2 linked regions of the Terriglobus albidus genome follow. The protein of the gene in region 1 interacts with the protein of each later gene in a pairwise test. Links are inferred from orthologs where the notes say so. Each region holds a gene or a part of one and is shown on either strand. Other genes may lie near its edges. The genes, in order: ruvA and ruvC.

Region 1 (3,184 bases):
GCTTTGTGCGAAAAGGCACCGTAGAACAGCAGGCTGAAGATGCCCACGAAGGTCGCCGCGAAGAAGACCAGAAAACCGGAGGCCAGCGTCATCAACAGGCTGGCAAACCAGCCCAGATCGCCGAACGGAACGCCGAAAATCCGGCCGTGAGAACTCCCTGGGATTTGCTGTGCCTGCGTCATCATTGCTCCTTTAGAATAAACCGTGATGTCGGAACGTGTGCAGTCGCAACTGATTACAGCCTCGCAGGTGGCACGGGAGGCCCCCGTGCGCCAGGGAAGCAACGGCGTCTGTTACGCGGTTTATGGAGAAGCCAAGCTCGCCGGCGCCGATCTGGAACAGATCATCAATACCGTTCCCGCCGCCATGGCTGACGCGCTGAAGCGCAAGGCGTATTATTTCGTTCCCCTTGCCATCGCCGAGATGCGGGGCGATCTCGCCACCCGCGCCAATACGCCCGAAGACATCCTTATCTCGTCGGACTTCACCACCGAGCTCGGCGATCGCGCCAGTTGCCACCGCAACGTAGATTTCGGCACCTCCGAAGGCGTCTTCATCTCGGCGCGCCTGATGCATGACCGCTTCGCCCTGGCCTTCGAATTTTTCATCAATGTTGGCCATGCCTTCGTGGACCAGGCAGGTGTACCCGAAAGCTTTTCAGAGCTTGTCTGGAAGCAGGCCCAGGCCGATGTCCGCGGTGAGACCAGCCAGGACGCCTACGACAGCCGCAAGCAGGCCCGTACCAATAATGACGAAAAAGCCCGGAGTGACTTCGCGGCGCTGGCCTTCGCCGACGCCATCGCCATCTATCTGCTCTCGCTGGCGATCGACTTCGACTACGCCGAGCTCCGCGAGCGTGAGTACCCGCTACTGGCTCCTACAGCGCTGGCCGAGCGTCTGAAGCTCGTCGCCCAGCTCTTCCCGCCCAACTCTGGCTACGAGTTCGCCATCAAGTACCGCCGCCGTTAGAACGATGCGCACGAAGATCATCATTGGGGTCTTCGGCTTCCTCGGCCTCTTCGCCGGCGCCTTCAGCCTCTGGACCGCGGGCAACAGCATCCGCTACGGCATTCCTCTCGGCGGCTTCTGGACCCTGGTGACCACCATCATCTGTCCACCGGTCCATTGGCTCCGTTACGCAACCGGTCTCTGGCCTTTGCTGCTCCTGGCCAACATCGCTCTCTACTCTGTTCTCGGTCTCGTGATCGGACAGCTTCTGCCGTCAGGTAGAACAACCAGCAACTAGCCAACCAGGAACTAGCAACCACCATGATTGCTCACCTTCGCGGAACACTCCTCGCCAAACATCCCAACCAGGTCATCGTCGAGGCCGCGGGTGTGGGCTACGACGTGACTATCTCGATTGAGACCTTCACCCATCTTCCTGAAGAGGGCCGCGAGGTGAAGCTGCACATCCATACCCACGTGCGCGAGGATGCCATCTCCCTCTTCGGCTTTGTCGAACGCGATGAAAAGAAGCTCTTCGAGAAGTTGATCACCGTCAGCGGCATCGGCCCCAAGCTGGCCGTTACTGTCCTTTCCGGCCTTCCCTCGCAGCGTCTTGTCACTGCCATTCGCGCGCAGGACCACGCCACACTGACCAGGGTTCCCGGCATCGGCAAAAAGACTGCCGAACGCGTCGTGCTGGAACTAAAGGACAAGCTGGAAGAGTTCGCCTTGCCCACATCGCAGGCCTCCGCCCTGCCCGCAGGTGCAGCAACCGAAGACGTGCTCTCCGCCCTCACCAACCTCGGCTACCAGAAACCGGCAGCCGAAAAGGCCATGGAAGCCGCACTGAAGAAAGAACCGAACATCGCCGACGACTTCGAACAACTCTTCCGCGCCACCCTCGCCGCCATCCGCTAAGGCAACCACCAACTCTGGGTGCCCCGGGTCCCGGGGTCCCCAACGACCCGAGCTCGTTGGGGTGGATGTCCCGCTTTTGGGACCTGGGGCGAACTATTCGCGCCACGCGCGAACCGTCTTTTATCTGTCATCCCGCAGGTGTGAGAGCGATCTCATATGTTGCGCTGGCCACCGCAACCATCTCCACACGCCGGGCCAAGCCAGAAACGCCAACGATGGATGGAGGCGTGGAGCTGGGAGCGATCTTCTCTTCGCCTGTATTGGTCCATCGACCCGGACCTGCAAGCTATGTATCGCCGTAAGATCGTAGAGGGAACTATGCGAATGAACCGCAGTGGCGTCACACGGTGCGAAGAGTCGGCAGTTTCCACACTGGTTGCGCGGGCTGGCTTTGCACCCTCTGTCGCACTATTTCTTGTAGAGCTTGTTTGGATTCCAGCCATGACTATCTCTATTCTGCTGCTCTCTGCGATCCATTCATGGCTCCCTCTTGCCGCTCTAAGCTCGTTTGTATTGTTGGGATTGCTCTACATTGTTTTGTTTCGTGGCTTATCGCGTAAGCAGCATGTTCTGCTCGTCGGCATACTCCTGGCTTCAGCCTTCGTGGCTGCCACGGTTACATTGTTTTTTGACGACACGAGTTATGATGGTCGCGCGTATCACACAGAGGCGATCCTGGCATTGCTGCGGGGCGTCAATCCTCTTTACGGCCATATTCCGGGATCGGTGTGGGCAAACCACTATCCAAAAGCGACTTGGTACTTTGCCTCGCTTGTAATTTATGTGTTTCGTAACTACCAGCTTGGAAAGGTTTACACCGTAATTCTGATGTTGGCCTGCATGGCCTACTCAGGCGACTTCTTCCGCAAGCGTGGAGTGGGCAGCGTAAACTCGCTCCTCTTAGCGACCGTCACCGCGTTGAGTCCCATCGCCCTTCCTCAGATGATGACGTTCTATGTTGATGGAGCGTTGGGTTTACTGATCGTTATTACCATCCTCGCGGCAATTAACATCATCTATGCTCCTACTCCCGTTGATTATGCCCTTTTTGCGACAGCCTCCTCGTTGGCCATCGCTATAAAATTCACGGGGCTCGCGTATGCGGTAGTGCTGTGTTGCGGGCTGTTGGCGATTGAGCTTTCGCTTTGGTTAATTTTCAGGCGTGGACCAAACGCATTTCGCGCGAGCGGCATGGCGGTTCTGGCTGCAGTCTCCATCGGAGTACTGGTATTGGGGTACGACCCGTATGTCACGAATATGAAGCAGGGGCTCCATCCCCTTTATCCGCTGGCTGGACCAAACAAGCGGGACATTATGG
Region 2 (3,300 bases), 3.4 Mb from region 1 along the record:
TGTCGGCAGCATCCGGCTCAAACTGCTCGCCGGCACGGACATTCGCGCTGTAGCCGCCCTCGCGCTCCACGTGCAGGCTGCCTTGCATCACGGCTACCTCTACGGGAGCCTGATCCAGGCTGACACGAAAGGAACTATTTTCGACCGGAGTCAGCGAAGCCGCACCAGCCTTGAGGAAGTACCCGTTCTGGTCGGCAATCCGAAGCTCGAAGTACGCCATCCCCTGGTCGAGCGATAGCTGGGTCAGATATCTCCCCTGATCCGTATTCATGCGAACCAGGGTGAGAGCGCTCTGAGGTGTCAGGCGCGCTATGCTGCCATCTTCAAACTCAATCTCAGCCTGGCCGTCATCGGCTGTGACAATGCGCTGACCTTCAATCAATGGCAGGTTCGCCTGGGCCTCACCAATCTGTGTGTTATCGCCGTACAGCACCTGCACGTTGCCCTGTACAAAGCTCAGACGGGCGGCGCGCATTCCAGGAGCGGGAGCCGATTGCTGACCAGCGAGCCCGATGACTCCACAAACGACCACGAATAGCGCCACCAGAATTCCGCGTATTACTCTGAACCGGTTCATAGGGCCCCCATTCTCTCACTTGTATTAACGCATGTGCATAAGAAAGGTTCTTGCCTTGTTCCGGTCCTGTGATCACGAAAGCGCCCAGCGCATTGCGCTGTTTCAGATCGTTCGCAGAAAAGAGCTACTTCCCGTTATTCAGCAGCGCCTCGGCTTTGGTGCGCACCCGATCCATCAACGACACATCCTCGATGATCTTCCGTAAGGTCGGCTCGATATTCTGGATCTCGAGCGCCCACCCGGTCTTTACCGAATTACCAAGAGAGGTTATCTCGGCATCCAGACCAAGACGATCGAAGCGGTGCAGATATGCAAGGCGTTGACCGGTCTCCATGGTGAGAGCGATTCCCTGGAAGATGGAAGTCACCTTCTGAATCTCTTTGTCGTCGGAGTAGTTGTAGCTGCAGCTTCCGGTGTCGGAAGATCCGGTCCAGGTAAGGGCCTTCTTGCCGGTCTGCGCCATATTTTTAAGGTGCGTCTCACACTGCACTTTGCGGAAACCGTCGGTAGCCTTCGCCTCCGCCCAGATATGCTCAAGATTCTGCGGGCTTACAGCGATCGGCGCTTCCGTATCGATACCCTGCTGGTTACGCGCGCGATAGACCCCTTTTCCGTCTTCTCCGAGAGTGATTTCGTAGTGGGTGGTCTGTACCTGCGGCCGATCAAACGTAAAGGTGACGGTCGGCGGCGTCGGTGATGCCAATGCTGCCGGAGAGACCTGGAACACAAAAGCAAGTAGGAAGAGCGTAGTAACGTGCGTCATCGTACTCCTGCCAGCGAGATCGCCGACTCTGTCTGCAAAGTATGAATATGAGTGATAGCGATTGCCAGCGCATCTGCGGCGTCGGCCGTCTCGAACTGGTTCTCAATCTCCAGAAGCCGCGCCACCATGAACTGTACCTGTTCTTTCTTGGCCAGGCCATAGCCAACTACCGAGCTTTTGATCTTCAGGGGGGCATATTCGGCAACCTGCAGGTTACAGGTAGCGGCAGCCAGCAGCGCCACACCTCGCACCTGCCCAAGCTTCAGGGCCGACTTCGCGTTTGCCGAGAAAAACACGTCTTCGATCGCTACAACATCCGGAGCGTAGGCGGTCAATAATCCAGCCAACTCCGTATAAACCTGATGAAGACGGACCGGCGTACGATCCTTTTTGTTCAGCTTGATCGAACCCGCGGCTACCGGAACCAGCCGAGGAGTGCGCGCCCTTTCATCGGCCTCAACGATTCCCCAGCCGGTGAACTCGGTGCCGCAGTCGATTCCGAAGACACGCATGGTGGCAGTCTACCTGCGGGAGATGCGCCGGCATAGTGCCAAACCGCGCTCCCTAAGAGTGTTCATCACGACTTCCGCAAAACTTCTCCTCGAGGCTTCCGCCTAGCGGGAGATCCCCTCCAGTGGAGAGCTGGCCGTGGCGTAAAGCTTCCTGGGCATACGTCCCGCCAAGTATGCCTGCCGGCCGGCGAGCACCGCGTGCTGCATCGCCTCCGCCATCAGAATGGGGTCGTTTGCCTGGGCGATCGCCGTATTCATCAGCACGGCGTCAAAGCCCATCTCCAAGGCGATCGCAGCGTCGGAAGCAGTGCCGACGCCGGCGTCCACGATTAGAGGAACTTCGGTGATCATCTCGCGCAGGATGCGCAGGTTCGCGACATTCTGAAGTCCAAGGCCAGAGCCGATCGGAGCGCCCAAAGGCATCACCGCAGCTGCGCCCGCGTCAATAAGTCTCTTCGCAAATACAATGTCATCAGAGGTATACGGGAGAACCGTAAAGCCCTCCTTGACGAGAACCTGAGTTGCTAACAGCGTTCCTTGTACATCCGGATAGAGGGTTCTCTGGTCTCCGATGACCTCGATTTTCACCCAGTCGGAGAGTCCTACTTCGCGGCCGAGACGGGCAGCGCGGATGGCCTCTTCGCCGGTGTAGCAACCGGCGGTATTGGGAAGCAGGAAGTAACGCTGCGGATCGATAAAGTCGAGCAGGCTCTCCTTGGACCGGTCGAGATTCACCCGGCGCACGGCCACCGTCACCATCTCGGCTCCCGAAGCCTCAATGGCACGCTGGGTCTCAGGGCCGTCTTTGTACTTCCCTGTACCAACAATGAGTCGCGACTGAAAGGCCTTTCCGGCGATAACAAGGGGTTCCATAGGGCTATTTTAGGACCTTTCGAAAGAAGCAGTGTGTCGCGATACCGTTTCGCATTTTCGGCTTAAACGCGCATGGCCTGCGGCGTGCCGGCAGGCCATGAATAGCGCGGTGAACTGTTGAGATTGACCTGAGGCGTACCCACCCATCGGGGGCCTCGGCAGGAGCTACGAGTCTTGCCAGGTCTAAGGCGGGTCGCCTTAAGCCTCAGTCACCTCACGTGCATTGATACAACTGTGTGAGTCACATTTCATAGGCTGGATCATCCTCCTTTCCCGTGTACTTCTAACGTAAGACCTTGCCCGCATAGAGTCAAATGCGTACATCCTGCCAAATCAAAACCTGCATCGGAGATTTTTGAACGAATGAAGGAGAAATAATGAAGGCAGCGACGATTGTAGGTATCCTCTTGATTCTGCTTGGCATTGTGGGCTTCGCCATGGGAGGGTTCAGCTTCAAAGAACACAAGAAAGACGTCGATCTGGGGCCGGTTCAGATTAGCCATGAAGAGAAACATGGCGTCACCATTCCGCCCGTCCTGAGCGGTATTGCGCTGATTGGAGGCATCGGTCTGGTT

The links.
Region 2: the proteins of ruvA (region 1) and ruvC interact in binary tests that used the Escherichia coli proteins (3 or more experiments, as listed by UniProt). The link is inferred for Terriglobus albidus from one-to-one orthologs.

Annotation. Positions count from the first base shown.
Region 1 is NZ_CP042806.1:589,596-592,779, forward strand. The notes cover bases 205-3,067. They hold ruvA (Holliday junction branch migration protein RuvA), read left to right. Parts: upstream 205-1,269; coding sequence 1,270-1,866; downstream 1,867-3,067. Other genes in these bases: FTW19_RS02405 (hypothetical protein), read left to right, coding at 208-969; FTW19_RS02410 (hypothetical protein), read left to right, coding at 974-1,246; FTW19_RS25670 (hypothetical protein), read left to right, coding at 1,932-2,168; FTW19_RS02420 (hypothetical protein), read left to right, coding at 2,308-3,067. Also shown: FTW19_RS02400 (hypothetical protein), read right to left, coding at 1-185; more of FTW19_RS02420, read left to right, coding at 3,068-3,184. UniProt on the Escherichia coli protein: The RuvA-RuvB-RuvC complex processes Holliday junction (HJ) DNA during genetic recombination and DNA repair.
Region 2 is NZ_CP042806.1:3,962,839-3,966,138, forward strand. What follows is about bases 95-3,073. They hold ruvC (crossover junction endodeoxyribonuclease RuvC), read right to left. Parts: upstream 1,853-3,073; coding sequence 1,337-1,852; downstream 95-1,336. Other genes in these bases: FTW19_RS15520 (FecR family protein), read right to left, coding at 95-577; FTW19_RS15525 (hypothetical protein), read right to left, coding at 702-1,340; FTW19_RS15535 (thiazole synthase), read right to left, coding at 1,955-2,725. Also shown: more of FTW19_RS15520, read right to left, coding at 1-94; FTW19_RS15540 (DUF3185 domain-containing protein), read left to right, coding at 3,103-3,300; FTW19_RS26460 (hypothetical protein), read right to left, coding at 3,245-3,300.